DNA from 4 places in the Sporosarcina sp. OR05 genome. Region 1 is predicted to be linked to each of the others. Evidence: riboswitches for the same ligand, from Rfam matches in the RefSeq annotation. Region 1 holds a riboswitch; each other region holds the start of a gene.
What was found. Region 1 has a riboswitch for S-adenosylmethionine ahead of NRI27_RS08850 (bifunctional homocysteine S-methyltransferase/methylenetetrahydrofolate reductase). Riboswitches for the same ligand answer to the same signal wherever they lie in the genome.
Positions count from the first base shown of each region.

Region 2: another riboswitch for S-adenosylmethionine. It lies ahead of metK (methionine adenosyltransferase); the one in region 1 lies ahead of NRI27_RS08850 (bifunctional homocysteine S-methyltransferase/methylenetetrahydrofolate reductase).
Region 3: another riboswitch for S-adenosylmethionine. It lies ahead of NRI27_RS08390 (methionine ABC transporter ATP-binding protein); the one in region 1 lies ahead of NRI27_RS08850 (bifunctional homocysteine S-methyltransferase/methylenetetrahydrofolate reductase).
Region 4: another riboswitch for S-adenosylmethionine. It lies ahead of NRI27_RS12170 (O-acetylhomoserine aminocarboxypropyltransferase/cysteine synthase family protein); the one in region 1 lies ahead of NRI27_RS08850 (bifunctional homocysteine S-methyltransferase/methylenetetrahydrofolate reductase).

Region 1 covers NZ_JANKJL010000004.1:81,145-85,473, forward strand. The annotation lists gene metH (methionine synthase) at 1-752, opposite strand, end outside; gene NRI27_RS08850 (bifunctional homocysteine S-methyltransferase/methylenetetrahydrofolate reductase) at 745-2,592, opposite strand; SAM riboswitch class I at 2,689-2,795, opposite strand; gene NRI27_RS08855 (histidine kinase) at 3,547-3,729, shown strand; gene NRI27_RS08860 (biotin transporter BioY) at 3,859-4,329, shown strand, end outside.
Region 2 covers NZ_JANKJL010000002.1:22,550-26,878, reverse strand. The annotation lists gene NRI27_RS04365 (alpha/beta hydrolase) at 1-289, opposite strand, end outside; gene NRI27_RS04360 (gamma carbonic anhydrase) at 398-910, shown strand; gene metK (methionine adenosyltransferase) at 1,223-2,428, opposite strand; SAM riboswitch class I at 2,749-2,864, opposite strand; gene pckA (phosphoenolpyruvate carboxykinase (ATP)) at 3,038-4,329, shown strand, end outside.
Region 3 covers NZ_JANKJL010000003.1:270,355-274,683, forward strand. The annotation lists gene NRI27_RS08365 (acyl-CoA dehydrogenase family protein) at 1-194, shown strand, start outside; gene NRI27_RS08370 (arsenate reductase family protein) at 658-1,017, shown strand; gene gcvH (glycine cleavage system protein GcvH) at 1,098-1,481, shown strand; gene NRI27_RS08380 (toprim domain-containing protein) at 1,542-1,883, shown strand; gene NRI27_RS08385 (thioredoxin family protein) at 1,886-2,209, shown strand; SAM riboswitch class I at 2,267-2,371, shown strand; gene NRI27_RS08390 (methionine ABC transporter ATP-binding protein) at 2,472-3,497, shown strand; gene NRI27_RS08395 (methionine ABC transporter permease) at 3,490-4,158, shown strand; gene NRI27_RS08400 (MetQ/NlpA family ABC transporter substrate-binding protein) at 4,218-4,329, shown strand, end outside.
Region 4 covers NZ_JANKJL010000008.1:3,577-7,905, reverse strand. The annotation lists gene NRI27_RS12180 (BCCT family transporter) at 1-660, shown strand, start outside; gene NRI27_RS12175 (homoserine dehydrogenase) at 726-1,712, opposite strand; gene NRI27_RS12170 (O-acetylhomoserine aminocarboxypropyltransferase/cysteine synthase family protein) at 1,790-3,091, opposite strand; SAM riboswitch class I at 3,212-3,327, opposite strand; gene NRI27_RS12165 (glycerol-3-phosphate acyltransferase) at 3,513-4,136, shown strand; gene NRI27_RS12160 (hypothetical protein) at 4,301-4,329, shown strand, end outside.

The DNA of each region.
Region 1 (4,329 bases):
CACGTCACAAAACTCGTCGCCAGCTCCGATAACGAACGTAGGTGATCTGTCATGAATTCAGGGCCAGTTGCACAGTTCAACCCGACAGATAACGGCTTAATATGCTCGATGGAAATGTAAAATGCTTCAATGCTCTGTCCCGCAAGCGTCGTACCCATCGGCTCGATTGTTCCTGAAATCATGATCGGCAACTCGATACCAGTTTCATCAAACGCCCGTTTAATGCCAATCGTCCCTGCTTTAACGTTCAGCATATCTTGACTCGTTTCCATCAATAACAGATCTGCGCCACCCTCAATCAGAGCTTTTGCCTGTACGTAGAAATCCTCCGATAGCTTATCAAAAGTGATTCCACCGGTGACGGATAACGTCTTCGTTGTCGGTCCAATCGCTCCGGCGACGAAACGCGGCCACTCTGGTGTCGAGTAATCGACCGCACACTTTTTCGCGATTTCCACAGCCTTCTTGTTAATTTCTACTGCACGGTGGCCGAGACTGAACTCATCTAGAACGAGAGGGGTCCCCCCAAACGTATTCGTGCAAATGACGTCTGCCCCCGCTTCTAAATACCCGCGGTGGATCTTATCCAGGATGTCGGGGCGCAATAAATTCAAGTATTCATTACACCCTTCATATTCCTCGCCACCAAAATCATCAGCAGACAAATCCTCAGCTTGGAGCATCGTGCCCATTGCGCCATCCAAAAGGAGTATTCTTTTCTCAAGTTGTTCTTCAATCAGGTGCTTAGGCATGGACAACATTCCTCTCTTTCTCTGCGTCAAGTTCCTTAATATGTTGAATCAGTTCCAGCGACATATCGTAGCGCAGGAACGGTGTAATAATGTAAATGCCATTAAAGAGCTCTGCTGCTGTATCAATCAGTTCTTTGGCAATCGCGACGCCTTCTCTTGTCGCTTTCTCACGGTCATCCCCGCATGCTCTCATCCGCTCGAGCACGTCTTCTGATAATTTAATCCCTGGCACTTCGTGGTGCAGAAATTCTGCATTCCGTATATTTGTCAAAGGCATAATGCCAATGAAGATTGGGGTTTCCAAATGTTTTGTCGCTTCATAAATGTCCACGATTTTCTCTTTCGTATATACCGGCTGGGTAATGAAATAATCCGCTCCGCACTCAATTTTCTTTTCCAATCGTTGAACGGCCCGGTCCAATACGCGGACGTTCGGGTTAAACGCTGCTGCGACGGAGAATTTCGCTTTTTTCCGTAATGGCTTGCCTGTGAATGAAATGCCTTCATTCAATTGCTTAATCAGTTGTAGCAACTCCATGCTGGATACGTCATACACACTTGTTGCACCTGGGAAGTCGCCAACTTTCGTCGGATCGCCAGTGACAGCTAGAATATCGTGGATGCCGAGTGCATCAAGCCCCATCAAATGCGATTGCAAACCGATCAAGTTATGATCACGGCACGTCAGATGAACAAGTGGACGAACGTTATGTTGCATTTTCATAATTGAACCCATCGCCATATTGCTAATGCGTGGAGAGGCAAGTGAATTATCGGCCATCGTCACGGCATCTACACCTGCATCGTATAATTGGTTGGCGCCGATGAAATATTGTTCGGTTTCCAAATGTCTTGGCGTATCAAGCTCAACGATGACAGTTCGAGTCGTTTTTGCTTTTTCATGTAACGGTTCGTATTTAGCAGGGTCCGCTTCCCGAATAACGATCGGTTTTTCAGGGGTAACGACTTTTTTTGTAATAGGTGCAAGCCCACTCAAATGTTTTTTGGCTGCAGCAATATGTTTTGGTGTCGTTCCGCAGCACCCGCCGATGAGACGAACACCTTCTTCACATAGGAGAGCAGCAGCGCGGCCGAAGTAATCCGCTTCTGATACGTAGACAATGCGGCCGTCTTCCACATCGAGTAAGCTTGCGTTTGGAGCGGCAGAAAGAAACGCTCGTTCAGGCAATGTCACTTTTTCAAATGCTTGGATCGTATGGTAAGGTCCTAAACGACAGTTGACGCCGACAACATCGGCACCGATCGCTTCTAGTTGGTGCAATGCATCATTTAACAGCAAGCCGTTTTGTAAGACACCCGGTTCATCCATAGAAACTTGTGCCACAATCGGTCGATCCGTCATTCTACGAAGTTCTTTAACAACTGTAGAGAGTTCTTCAAAATCGTAATACGTTTCGAGCAGCAAGCCATCAGGATCGCCTGCTAATAATGTATCTGCCTGTTCTCGGACAATCGCTAATACGTCAGCAAGTGAGGCATCACTTTTTCGGATACCACGCAAACCACCGATTGTCCCAAGTACGTATTGGTTGCCTTGTGCAGCTGCACGTTTCGCAATTTGAATGGCTGCCTCGTTAAATTCTTTCACCCGGTTTTCCATACCGTAGCGGGCAAGTTTCAGGGCGTTTGCGCTATATGTATTTGTTTGAATGATATCTGCGCCTGCTGCAATATAGTCAAGGTGGATTTTCTCTATAATTTCAGGTTTCTCAACGTTTAATTCTTCATAGCAAAAATCAATTCCGTGCGAATAAAGCACAGTTCCCATCGCACCATCCGCTACCAATACATTGTTCTTTAGATTCTCAAGTAAGTTCATTGTGAATTCATCCCTTCTTCTAATAAGTCAGACCTGTATGAAAACGAAAAAAGCCTTCTCGAAAAGAAGGCTTTGAAAATGCGATGGCTCGCTACCTTCTCATCTGCCAGGCCGCGAAAGACCTGCTGGAATTAGCACCTGACCGTTAACGGCTGGTTGCTGAAGCTTCTTCGGGCCAGTCCCTCAGCTTCTCTAGATAAGAAAATGATATGCAGTTGTTCGAATAATTTAACACATCATACCGCTAATTGGTCAATCCGTCAATAGGGGTTTCGTTTATCGGGTCTGTTGATTAACCACTTTTACAAGTAGACTTCTTTGAAACCGTTGGCTTGCGTTCCGGCGCACGCTTTCCGCGGGGCACGGGTGAGCCAATCGAACAACGAAGAGTTCGATTTGCCGTATTTCTGCGTACTTTGCAGAAATTAAGGCATCCTTGCTCCCAACGCTACGCTTTTGCTCGCAAAAGCCGTTCTGCGTGACGGCTTTCCCTGCGGGGTCTCACCATTCGTGCTATTCCCCCGCAGGAGTCGGCGCCTGCACTCCAGCCAACTAGTTTGTACCGATAACTTATTTGCCTCTTATCTTTAGAAAACGTTCGCAGGGATTGTAGAAGACGGCGATGTACAAAGGTGAGCTCTCAACGCTAAGCTTTTGTTTGTATAAGTCATACTTCGTTACGGTATTTCCTGCAAGAACAGCGCGAGCTGAAAACCCTGGAATGAGCTAAGTGAAGAAATAAACTGCCGCATTAATTTCTGAAATTAAAGAAATTAAGGTGAAGCTTCCCCTTCACAGTTTCCTTGATTGAAGGTGTGCAAGCGAAACGCGTCCGCTTAGAGAGGAAACTCGATGTTTAATAAGAATTACAAGTGAAATTGTATAGTCTTGTATCCGACAAATTGGCTAATCATGATAGAATGATTGTAGAACAAAGAGTGGAAGGTGAAGGTAGTGAGGATTTTTAAATTTACAGTCCCGATTGCATTATTAGTGGCGGGGATCGCATGGTATATGCTACATAAGAATTTTCAAGAAGTACCAGGTACATCACGTGTGTGGATTACAATTGGAGCTGCCATCTTAAGTGGTGTAATCGCACATTTTTTATTCCCGAAAAGCGAAGATGGTCAATAACGAAGTGAAGTCGATGGTTAACTAACCGTCGATTTTTTTATTTAGGTTAACTGATATAAAAAATAGGTTGACACAAAATGTGTTAACTTTTATTCTGAAATAGATAACTTAACAAATAAGAGGTGTACGATGACAACAACTACAGTGAAACCTAAAAGCACAATGAGTGCATTAAGCCTTGTCTATTGCGGAATGTTTGCCGCATTGATGATGATTGGTGCAAATATTACGTCGTTTGTTCCGTTCTTGGTCGTAGGGGGCGTGCCAATTACGTTACAAACATTCTTTGCAGTTCTCTCAGGACTCATACTGGGAAGCCGCTTAGGTGCGATTTCTATGACAGTTTACATGTTTGTCGGATTAGCTGGAGCACCTGTGTTTGCGAAATTCAATGGAGGATTTGGTGCGATTTTACTGCCAACTTTTGGTTTTATCCTTTCATATATCCTTGTTGCGTATGTGGTAGGTAAAATTGTTGAGAAGAACGGAAGTTTACGAAGCTACGTTTTCGCTAGTCTTTTTGGAATGACAATCAATTATTTAATCGGTACAAATTGGATGTATGCAGCTTATAAACTTTGGGCGGCTGCTCCTGATGTG
Region 2 (4,329 bases), on a different contig from region 1:
CCATAACCAATGTTGCACCGAGACCATGCCCTACTACAAAAAGAGGCAAATTGTCTTGCAATGCTACTTCTATTAATTTCTTAATGTGCTCTATGTAAGAAGCAAACGATTCATCATGCGTCTTTCTTCCACTTTCGGCACCATGTCCAGGCAAGTCAGTCGTGACAACATGAAAACCGCCATTACGCAGCTTTTGAATGAGCCATGCATACCTCCTATGATGTTCATATGCACTATGGACAATGACGACGACTGCTTTTGGCTGTCCTTCCGCTTCCCATTTCCACATGCGTCTCACCTCCGTTCCTTTCGCTACAAGAAAGAGATTCCCTTTCTGTACGGAAAGGATTTATGATACGATAAATTATACACGATTTTAAGGAAAGAGGAGATGTTGATGATTTATCCATACAATGGAAAGTCACCACAAATCGATCCTTCTGTCTATGTGGCAGAATACGCGACAATTACTGGGGATGTCACGATTGGCGCAAACAGTTCGATTTGGTTTAATACGGTCATTCGTGGTGATGTTGCGCCAACAATTATTGGTGAACGAGTTAGCATTCAAGACCTCAGTTGTCTTCATCAAAGTCCAGGGAAGACACTACTCATTGAAGACGATGTAACAGTTGGCCATAAAGCATTATTACATAGCTGTATTATTCGAAAAGGAGCGCTCATTGGAATGGGTTCCATTATTCTCGATGGTGCTGAAATTGGTGAAGGTGCCTTCATCGGCGCAGGAGCGCTTGTTCCTCCGGGTAAGAAAATCCCACCTGGTTGCCTTGCATTAGGGTCTCCTGCCAAAGTTGTCCGCGATTTAAATGAAGAGGATCGCAAAGAAATGGAACGCGTTGTCAACAGTTACATCGAAAAAGGGCAAATATATAAGCAAATGCAAAAGTAAACGGGTCGTTAGAGACGAATTGTGATAGCTTGTAACATTAAAATACCATTTAAGACTGAAACAGGTGCTGCTCACTCGAGCTGCACCTTTATTTCTTAACTGCTACTAATAGGATGATAATCGCTGCTATGCTAACTAGTGCTATCCCGCCAATGACCAATAATAATAAAATGCTCAAAGCCAACTACACCCCTCACCCTCCTCCGACTTATAGATTTAGACGCTTTGCTAATGGAATAGTTTCCTACTATTACGGTGTCCACTGTAGCCAAAAAAACCGAGAAGCAAGGATGCTTCCCGGTTTGTAGATACTTATTGCGTGACAACGCCAGCTTTTTCCACTAACGCAGCCGCTTTATCTGTTTGTTCCCATGGCAATTCGATATCCGTACGCCCAAAATGTCCATAAGCAGCTGTTTGTTTGTAGATTGGACGACGAAGGTCAAGCATTTTAATGATGCCTGCTGGACGAAGGTCGAACAATTCTCGAACAATTTCAACGAGCTTGCTTTCAGCGACTTTTCCTGTGCCGAATGTATCGATGGAAATGGATACTGGCTTAGCAACACCAATTGCATATGCGAGTTGCACTTCACAACGTTCAGCCAATCCTGCTGCTACGATATTTTTTGCCACATAGCGTGCCGCGTAAGATGCAGAGCGGTCCACTTTTGTCGCGTCTTTCCCTGAAAATGCACCGCCACCATGACGGGCGTAACCGCCATACGTATCAACGATGATTTTCCGTCCTGTTAGACCAGCGTCCCCTTGAGGTCCACCGATAACGAAACGGCCAGATGGATTAATGAAGTATTTTGTTTCATCATCTAACAATTCCGCAGGGACGACTGGCAGAATAACATGCTCTTTTATTTCTTTTTGTATTTGTGCAAGTGGCGTATCCGGGTGATGTTGTGTTGAGATAACAATTGTATCGATGCGAACTGGTTTGTCGTTTTCGTCATACTCAACGGTCACTTGCGTTTTACCGTCCGGACGTAAATAGGAAAGAATTTCTTCTTTACGCACGTACGCTAGTCTACGTGAAAGTTTATGGGATAAACTAATTGGCAACGGCATGAGTTCAGGTGTTTCATTACACGCAAAACCGAACATTAATCCTTGGTCCCCAGCTCCAATTGCTTCAAGTTCCTCATCTGTCATTGTTCCTTCACGCGCTTCAAGTGCTTGGTCGACACTTGCTGCAATATCCGGTGACTGTTCATCGATCGATGTCAAGACGGAAGATGTCTCCCAATCGAAACCAAATTTAGCACGCGTGTACCCAATTTCCTTCACAGTATCACGAACAACTTTTGGAATATCCACATACGTTGTTGTAGTAATTTCCCCAATGACGAGCACGAGACCAGTTGTAATGGTCGTTTCACACGCAACACGTGCATTCGGGTCTTCTTCAAGGATTGCATCCAAAATGGCATCCGAGATTTGGTCACACATTTTGTCAGGATGTCCTTCAGTTACCGATTCTGATGTAAACAAACGGCGATTAGTCAATGTAATTTCCTCCTTAACAGCTTGCAAATATTGATACGGTACTCTATTTGTCCCAGTTTTGTTCCACGCCTGAAGAGAGTCGACGTCAACATACACAAGGATTAAGGGCATATAAAATCGATTAGGCCTCGGCAAATTTTGACTTCCGCCGTAGGCTTATATTTATTTAGTAGGCATTTCAAACGCCAGCTAGAGGTTCGTTGACCGTCTTACACGTCTCTCCCTCTACAATCATTGACATAAAGCTAAATAAATATAAAAAGCCCTTCGCTCACGTAAATACATGAGGAAAGGCATGATTTCAAAAGCAGCACCTTTCACTCTTATCGTCCAAGGAATCGTACCTTGCTCCAGGTTTGGCACCTTTTCGCAGACAATGTCCGCGCAGGTTGCCGGGCTTCATAGGGCCTGTCCCTCCGCCAGCTCGGGATAAGAGTATCCGTTCATTTACCTATGCTACGAAAAAGATTGGATTTTGTCAAATCTTTTCTGAGTTTAGTGCTTGAGTTTTTAATTAGTATAGATTATTATTCTAAATGTGTTATACTATTTACGGAAATGTGATGAAACCCACACGATGGGATTACATGCAAAGGACGGTAAGATACTATGATCTCAGCGAAAATTGAAAATGGACTAAACGAGTTGCTCTCAGGCAACAACGTCAATGTACAGCCTTCAGTGGCGGAATTGGTTGAAAAGGCGACTGCTCGCGGAGAAGCGAAACTTTCATCAGATGGCGCAATTACTGCAAAAACTGGAAAGTACACTGGCCGTTCACCAGAAGATAAATATATTGTAGAAGAAGCTTCAACAAAAGATAAAATCGATTGGGGCAAAGTGAATCGCCCGATCTCATCTGAAATTTTCGATTCCCTATATACGAAAGTACTAAATCACTTGAAAACGAAAGACGAATTGTTCGTATTCAAAGGCTTTGCAGGTGCAGATAAAGACTCTCAATTGTCACTTCAAGTGATTAATGAATACGCGTGGCAAAACTTGTTTGTCCACAATCTATTCATCCGCCCAACTGCGGAAGAGTTGAAAACACACGAAGCACAATTTACGATTCTTGCTGCTCCATCTTTCAAAGCAGATCCTGCTGTTGACGGCACAAAATCCGAAACATTTATCATTGTATCACTTGAGAAGCGAATTGTGTTAATTGGTGGCACAGAATATGCTGGAGAAATGAAAAAATCTATTTTCTCTGTTATGAACTACTTGCTTCCTGAACAAGGAATTCTTCCAATGCATTGCTCCGCAAACGTTGGAGAAGAAGGCGACGTAGCTTTATTCTTTGGATTATCAGGTACTGGTAAAACTACCCTATCAGCAGATGCTCACCGTAAATTGATCGGTGATGATGAGCACGGTTGGTCAGATAATGGCGTATTCAATATCGAAGGTGGATGTTACGCGAAATGTATCAATTTATCACAAGAAAAAGAACCTGAAATCTTTGGTGCAATCCAATTTGGTTCAGTTTTAGAGAACGTAGTGGTAGACGAAGAAACACGAGTACCGGACTATGACGATAATTCATTGACTGAAAACACACGTGCGGCATATCCGATCCACAACATTGAAAACATCGTGACACCTTCTGTCGCTGGTCATCCGAAAGCAATCGTATTCTTGACTGCGGACGCATTCGGCGTATTGCCTCCAATCTCTAAATTGACGAAAGAGCAAGCGATGTACCACTTCCTAAGTGGCTTCACGTCCAAACTTGCAGGAACAGAGCGTGGTGTCACATCACCAGAAGCGACATTCTCAACTTGTTTCGGATCTCCTTTCCTACCATTGCCAGCAACTGTGTATGCTGAAATGCTAGGAAAGAAAATTGACAAACACGATGCACAAGTATTCCTCGTCAATACAGGCTGGACAGGTGG
Region 3 (4,329 bases), on a different contig from region 1:
TTTTCTGTCAAGAAGCATTCGAAGCAATTGAAAAAGATGCAAAAGAAACATTGCTTGCTTCCGTTGAAGGCGACAACCAACGGATGATGCTATCGGCATTGCGGAAATTGACTCGCTCAACGCCATACAACATCATCGCGAAAAAACGTGAAGCGTCAGTGAAATTAATCGACGCTGAAAAATATATTGTTTGATTCAAAGATTGAATAGGGAACAACATCCAAAATGCATGAAGGGCAGATTGCCAACATGCATTTTTTTTATTTAATTATCTGTATTTAACGTTTCTATATTTAAACTATGTAGTGGATTTGAGCGGAAAAAGGCCGACTCCTCGAAAATGCTAGCGCATTTCCTTCGTGCGGTGTTTATTCGAGGAAGTCTATTCAATGTCCTGCGGGATTTCAGCACGAATGGTGAGACCCCACAGGGAAAGCCGTTACGTAGAACGGCTTTTGCGAGCAATAGCGTAGCGTTGGGAGCAAGGATGCCTTAATTTCCGCAAAGTACGCAGAAATACGGCAAATCGAACTCTTCGTTGTTCGATTGGCTCACCCGTGCCCCGCGGAAAGCGTGCCTTTTGGAGCGAAAAGGAACGGTCTATTTTAAAAATATCTGTTTTCTCTGTTATACTAGAGAAAAGTGGAGGTGCTGCAGATGACGATTACTTATTACGGCTATCCGAAATGTGGAACGTGTAAAAAAGCGGAAAAGTGGCTAACGAACAATGATGTGAACTTCGAATCCATCAACATTGCTGAAAATCCACCAACGAAAGAAACGCTTCAACAAATGATCAGCAATTCCGGATTAGACATCAAAAAATTCTTCAATGTCAGTGGGATGAAATACCGAGAATTGAACTTGAAAGACAAACTCCCTAACATGTCAGATGACGAGAAAATCGCGTTACTCGCATCGGATGGAATGCTCATTAAACGACCACTTGTAACAGATGGTACGACAGTGACGGTCGGCTTTAATGAAGCGCAATTTGAAGCCGCATGGAACGCATGATTAAGTTTCTTGTCTTTATGCATGAAATATGTAAGAATTGAATGGAAATCAATAATTGTAAACGTATGGAGGGTTATGGGATGAGCACACCTAAAGACTTGCGTTATTCTGAAGAACATGAGTGGGTAAAAGACGAAAACGGTAATTACCGCATCGGAATTACACATTTCGCACAATCTGAACTTGGCGATATCGTATTTGTTGAGCTTCCACAAGTTGGAGACGAAGTGAAAGCGGACGAGCCATTTGGTAGCGTAGAATCTGTTAAAACCGTTTCTGAGCTATATGCGCCAATCAGCGGAAAAGTACTTGAAGTAAACGAAGAATTGGAAGATAGCCCTGAATTGGTGAACGAATCTCCATATGAAGGCGCTTGGATGATCGTCGTTGAAGCATCTGACAAAGCGGAACTTGATGCATTAATGTCTGCTGAAGACTATGACAAAATGACAATCGGTGAGTAAGCACAACTAGAGCGCTGGAGCTTTCCGGCGCTTTTTCTAATGGCCTAAGGAGGCAGGGAAATGGAGTTTCGTAGAGTCGTTGTCGTAGAAGGCGGTGCTGACCGAAAGCGATTGAAAAAAGTGTTGGCAGAGCCAGTCGAGATTATTTGTACGAATGGAACAGTGAGCCCTTACCGCATTGAAGAGTTGCTGGCACCGTATGAAGATGACCAGATTTATATTTTTGTCGATGCAGATGACTCCGGAGAAAGCATTCGGACTTTATTTAAACGAGAATTTCCTGAAGCCCTCCATTTATACACGGAACGCGTCTACAGGCAAGTCGAGACGACCCCTTATCGCACGCTTGCAGCAATTTTACTTGCAGAAGGTTTTCATGTGCATCCTGAATTTTTACTTTGAAGGTGATAGAACTGAACACGATCCAAACATGGACACGTGAACAATGGGAACAAAGCAAAAAAGATCTCCCGCTAAGCGTGTTTTATTTATATACACCGATGTGTGGCACTTGCGCGGTTGCGTCAAAAATGATGGAAGTCATTTCTGTGATGAAACCAGAGTTGCCAATTGGAAAGGCAAACTTGAATTATATCGAAGATCTCGCCGTCGATTATGAAATCGAAAGTGTTCCTTGCCTGCTCATTCAGAAGGAAGGATATGTACGAGAAAAAATCTATGCTTTTCAATCTATTCCGCATCTTTTAGAAAAAATGGGTTTGACATGATTGAAAGTTCTATGGTATAAGTATATCTAATAAATTTAACGCAAATTGAATATGTCGCTCTTATAAAGAGAGGTGGAGGGAAGTGCCCGATGAAGCCCGGCAACCGTCACGAAAGTGAAATGGTGCCAAATCACGCAAAGCGCATGCTTTGAGAGATGAGAGAATGGACGAACGTTGAGATAAACGATAACGTATTGGCCTTTCTGCTTGTCTGCAGAAAGGCTATTCTTTTTGGACAAGATTGTATTGAGGTGAATTGAACATGATCGAGTTGAAAAGTGTAAATAAGATATTTGGTTCGGGAAACACTAGTATAACGGCTGTTGATAACGTCAATCTAGCTATCCATGCTGGTGAAATTTTCGGGATTATTGGGTATAGCGGTGCAGGGAAAAGTACACTAATCCGATTATTGAATGGTTTAGAACAACCTACTTCGGGATCTGTAAATGTCGCGGGTTATGAAATGGCAACCATTAGTGGAAAAGCGTTACGGGAAGCGAGACAAAAAATTAGTATGGTGTTCCAGCATTTCAATTTGCTTTGGTCGCGGACTGTAAAAGAGAATATCGCTTTTCCATTGGAGATTGCAGGCCTCAAAAAGGATGAAAGAGATCGTCGAGTCCAAGAATTAATTGATTTAGTTGGCTTGAACGGCCGGGAAAATGCGTACCCATCCCAATTGTCAGGCGGACAAAAACAACGGGTCGGCATTGCCCGGGCGTTAGCAAATGATCCACAAGTATTGCTATGTGATGAAGCCACTTCAGCACTTGATCCGGAAACGACGGATGCCATCCTCGATCTGTTAACGAGCATTAACGAGCGACTTGGTTTGACCATTGTTTTAATCACACATGAAATGCATGTCATCCGTAAGATCTGTCACCGTGTAGCGGTCATGGAAGCGGGGCGAGTTGTGGAAATCGGGAACGTCCTCGATGTGTTCCAATCACCAAAAGCGCCAATTACAAAGCGTTTTGTCTCTCAAGTGACAGAACCGACCGGCACAGAACAAGCGTTAGAACATTTAAAATCCGATCATGCAGCTGGAACGCTCGTAAAATTAGTATTCGTCGGTGAACGAACAGAGCAACCGGTATTAGCAAACTTAATTCGTACATTTGGAATCGACGTCAACATCGTGCAAGGGAACATTTCGCACACAAAAGGTGGAGCATATGGGACATTGCTGTTGCAATTGATTGGCGATGCAACAATCGTCAACGAAGCGATTGACTTCCTTCATTCCGAAGGCGTACAGACGGAGGTGATCGACCATGATTGAAACACTTTTACCAAATGTTAAATGGGATAAGATGTGGGAAGCGACGATCGAAACACTCTATATGACAGCTGTTTCAACCGTCTTCACGTTCGTGATCGGTATCGCGCTCGGTATTGTGCTCTTCCTTTCAAGTCCTGGCCAATTATGGGCGAACAAACTGACTTATGCCATTACCGGAGCGGTCGTCAACATATTCCGTTCAATTCCATTCATTATTTTAATCATCTTGTTAGTGCCGGTAACGATTTTCCTAGTCGGCACGATGCGTGGTCCGAACGCCGCACTGCCTGCACTTATTATCGGCGCAGCACCGTTTTACGCACGTATGGTGCTCATCGGTTTACAAGAAATTGATAAAGGTGTACTGGAAGCTGCACGGTCAATGGGTGCAAAGACGAGTACGATTATTTTCAAAGTACTTTTGCCCGAATCAAAACCCGCATTGTTCTCCGGTATAACCGTTACAGCCATTGCATTAGTCGGCTATACAGCGATGGCAGGAATTATTGGTGCTGGCGGGTTAGGGAATCTTGCGTATTTCCAAGGATTCCAACGAAGTCAGAATGATGTCATTCTCGTTGCAACGATTTTAATATTAGTCATCGTTTTCATCTTTCAATTCATTGGTGATGCCATCGTCCGTAAGTTGGACAAACGGTAAGTGAATGTCAGGTCAAACCTGTTCATTATAAAAAACAACTAAGAAATGGGGAGTCAATTATGAAGAAGTATTTGGCGGGGATTTTATTAGCAGTACTTGTACTTGCATTAGCAGCTTGCGGAACAAGCGATAAGAACAATGCAAGTGGCGGAAAAGAAGAGTCTACGAAAT
Region 4 (4,329 bases), on a different contig from region 1:
TTTACGGATTCCGTCGGTGGTTACTTGACCGATCTCGTGCAAATGAGTTTTCGAACCGCTCCTTTGAATGAAGGCAATCGTGAATGGCTGGATATGTGGACAATTTTCTATTGGGCATGGTGGATTTCGTGGGCTCCATTCGTCAGTATGTTCATCGCCCGGGTATCAAAAGGACGTACAATCCGTGAATTCATGATTGGTGTATTATTGGCTCCGACTTTATTATGTATGATTTGGTTCTCTTCTTTTGGTACGACAGCCATTACTGCACAAAAAGAAGGGATAGCAGACTTATCAAAGTCGTCCATTGAACTTGTTGTATTTGATATGTTTGGTACGATGCCATGGTCCTTCTTCATTTCGTTAATTGCCATCTTGCTCATTGCTTCCTTTTTCGTTACGTCCGCTGACTCAGCGACATTCGTATTAGGTATGCAATCGACATATGGCTCTTTGACACCACCGAATAGTGTAAAAATCATTTGGGGCGTCATCCAATCTTCCATTGCATTGATTTTGCTCTCTGTCAATGGATTGACCGCGTTGCAAAACACAATCATTATTGCAGCGTTGCCATTCTCTTTCATTATCTTGCTAATGGTTGTATCGCTCATTAAAGATATGAATGCAGAATTGAAGCTTTCTAAAACAAAGAAATAATAGCAAAACCGCGTGGAGCCAAGGCCTAAGCCTCTTGCTTTCACGCGGTTTTTTTCACTTTATCGTTAGCTTAGAACAGGAACTGGCTTTAGCTGACGTATTATATGCACAAGATCTGCGACCATGGCGCTGCCGGTAGGATACATCCCTGCTCCTGGACCAATTAACGTCAACTTCCCTAAATAATCCGTTTCGACGATAATCGCATTATCGACGCCATCAATTGCATAAAAAGGATGTTCAGCGTCTAATAGGACTGGACCTACTTTACCTGACAACTTCCCCTCATCGTCAATTCGGATGTCCGCTACGTGACGATAGCGAAGTTCAGCTTTTGAAGCTTCCAACACATCGTCGGTTTGGATATGATCAATCCCAACGACTGACACTTCTTCCCATTCAGGCTGTTCATCAAACGCTAATGAGCTGACAACCATTAATTTATAAAACGCATCAAATCCACTTATATCATCTGTCGGATCTGCTTCAGCAAACCCCTTTTTTTGAGCATGATGAAGGGCTTCTTCAAAAGTAACTCCTTCATCTCGCATCGCAGTCAAGATAAAATTAGATGTCCCATTTAAAATGCCCTGCACCCGATGGACACGATCCCCCGCCAACAGATTTTCGATTGTCCGGATAATTGGAATACCACCAGCCGTTGTCGCTTCGAAACCGACTTGTACGTCTCTGAATTCTGCGTGTTTCAATAAAGCTGGGCCATGTTTGGCAAACATCTTTTTATTAGCCGTAATGATATGGATTCCCTTTTCAATCGCCTGCGACAAATACGTGTACGCCGGCTCTTCATCCACAATTGCCTCAAAAATGATATCGATTTCTGGATCGTTCAAGATGTCGTCAATCGAATATGTTACGAGGACACTCGGAGCGACCGCCCTGTTCTTTGTAACGTCTCTTACTAAAATAGAAGCAATTTCAATCGTATAGCCTGTATGTTGTTTCAATTGCTGCCTTTTTTCGTTTACGATCTTATAAACGCCTTCTCCGACAGTTCCGAAGCCGATTATAGCGGCTTTTATTGACGGTATGCCGCCACCTCCCTATAATCTTTCGCTGCTGTAGCCTCTTTTCCTTGTCATGTACTAAAGAAAAGGAGACCTCCCCCTTATCGCTGCGTCACAGGTACCGCTTTTGCAATTGCCTGTTCAAGATCAGCAATAATGTCTTCAGGTGATTCAAGACCAACCGATAGGCGAATCAACTCTTCAGGCACACCTGAATTTTTCAAGTCCTCTGCAGAGAGTTGCTGATGCGTCGTAGAAGCCGGATGGATAATGAGAGACTTTGCATCACCCACATTCGCCACATGAGACCAAAGGGTAATGTTGTCAATCACTTTACGACCTGCTTCACGCCCGCCTTTGATGCCGAAAACAATAATTGAGCCGAAGAATCCATTCTTCAAGTATTTCTTCGCATTCTCATGTGTCGGATGGTTTTCAAGGCCTGCATATGTCACCCATTCAACAGACGGATGAGCCTGTAAGAACGCGGCAACTTTTTGCGCATTTTCGTTATGACGCGGAATTCTTAAGTGCAAAGTTTCTAGACCTTGCAGGAAGTTGAATGCACTATCCGCATCTAAGCAAGGGCCGAAATCACGTAACAATTGCACACGAAGCTTTGTCGCAAACGCTGCAGTTGCTGCATCAATACCATAACGTAGACCATTGTAAGTACCATCTGGTTCTGTGAAACCTGGGAACTTGCCTCGTGTCCAGTCGAATTTCCCTGCATCTACGACGACACCACCAATTGTTGTACCATGTCCTCCAATCCATTTTGTCGCAGAATGAATGACTACGTCTGCACCAAATTCGATTGGATTTGATCCGTATGGGGATGCAAATGTGTTATCAATGAGGAACGGTATTTCGTTTTCATGGGCAATGTTAGCGACCGCTTCAATGTCGAGCACCTGTAGGCTCGGATTTCCAATTGTTTCAGCAAAAATGGCTTTCGTTTTATCCGAAATGGCCGCGCGGAAGTTCTCAGGATCCGCAGCGTCAACAAATTTCACAGTAATTCCGTAACGAGGGAGTGTCACGGCGAATAAATTATACGTACCACCATATAAATTGCTTGCTGCAACAATTTCATCTCCTGCACCTGCAATATTTAAAATGGAAAATGCAATAGCTGCCATTCCTGAAGAGAGCGCAACTGCAGCAGTGCCTCCTTCGAGTAACGCGACGCGTTCTTCAAAAACAGAGACCGTCGGATTTGTAATGCGCGTGTAAATATTGCCTGCTTCTTGCAAGCCAAAAAGGTTTTGGGCGTGTTCAGTATCGCGGAAAACAAAAGCGGTTGTACGGTGAATCGGCACTGCGCGTGAACCTGTGTGAGGATCCGGCTTTTGGCCACCGTGTAAAAGAAGAGTTTCAGGTTGAAGTGAGTTGTTCGTCATTGTCATTACCTCCAAAAGTTTTTTTAAGATGAATGAGTTCGATGCGGAGGCGATGGGGTTTTAGGAATAAAAAAATAACCCCTTTCGCTAAGAAGAGGGTTACGCTTACGCTTATTCCTCCCCTTATCTTTCAGTCCGTTCGCACGAATCTGTAGGAAGTAGCACCTTTGCAAGTTCATCACTTGCCGGTTGCCGGGCATCGCAGGGCCTAGTCCCTCCGCCGCTCTTGATAAGAGTATGGGTATTCAGTTTTTCATCTTGTGCTACAGTATAGGCTTCTTTTTTTTCAATGTCAAGTAGTTTTATAGAATTTTTCTGAACCTTGTATTTACACTGAGTGTTATGATAGGGGTATGTTATTTTACTAACAACGACTTACCTTTCTAGTGTGTACGTCTATTTTTAATTTGGAGGAATTCCTATGACAATATGGATTATCGGCATCATTCTATTTGGTTACTTGGTTGGCTGCCTACATGGATCGACGGTAGCGCAATGGTTTTCTGGGGTTAATCTAAAAGAATCCGGTGTGAAAAATGCAGGTGCATCGAATGCTACAATCGTATTAGGCAAACGGTTTGGCGCACTTGTCGCAATTATTGATATCGGCAAAGGAATTTTTGCAATCCTTGCCGTGCGCTTTATTGCCGAGCGTGTAGGTTTTTCAGTTGAGTCATTAACTGCCCTATTATTTTTGGTAAGTGTGGCAGTCGTTTTCGGCCACAATTTTCCGTTTCATATGAAATTCAATGGCGGGAAAGGGACTGCTACCATTATCGGAGTGTTATTTGCTCTTGACTGGCGCTTCGGTCTTGCAGGACTTCTTTTATTTATAATCTTTGCATTGCTCACAGACATTCTTGTGTTTGGCGTCCTGATGCTGTACGGAACATTTCTCGCTGCTGCCATCTGGATGGTCGGTGTTTGGCCAATTGTAATCGCTATTGCCCTTTTCGTGATGGCTATTTGGAAGCACGGAGAAAACATTCAACGGATACGTAATGGAACCGAACCAAGGATTCGTGCGGTTTTCAAGAAGAAGTGAGCAATCCTTAAATATAAAAACCCGTATGAAGACAAGTATCACGAACTTGTTTTCATACGGGTTTATATTATTTTTTAATAAAATCAAACGAGAAATTCCAGTGAGTTCATCGTTTAAGATATTCTTTTAACTCTTTTTCGATGTCTTAAGCGAGTACTGCACCAGTGGCTATTGGTATGAAGATCAATGAGCA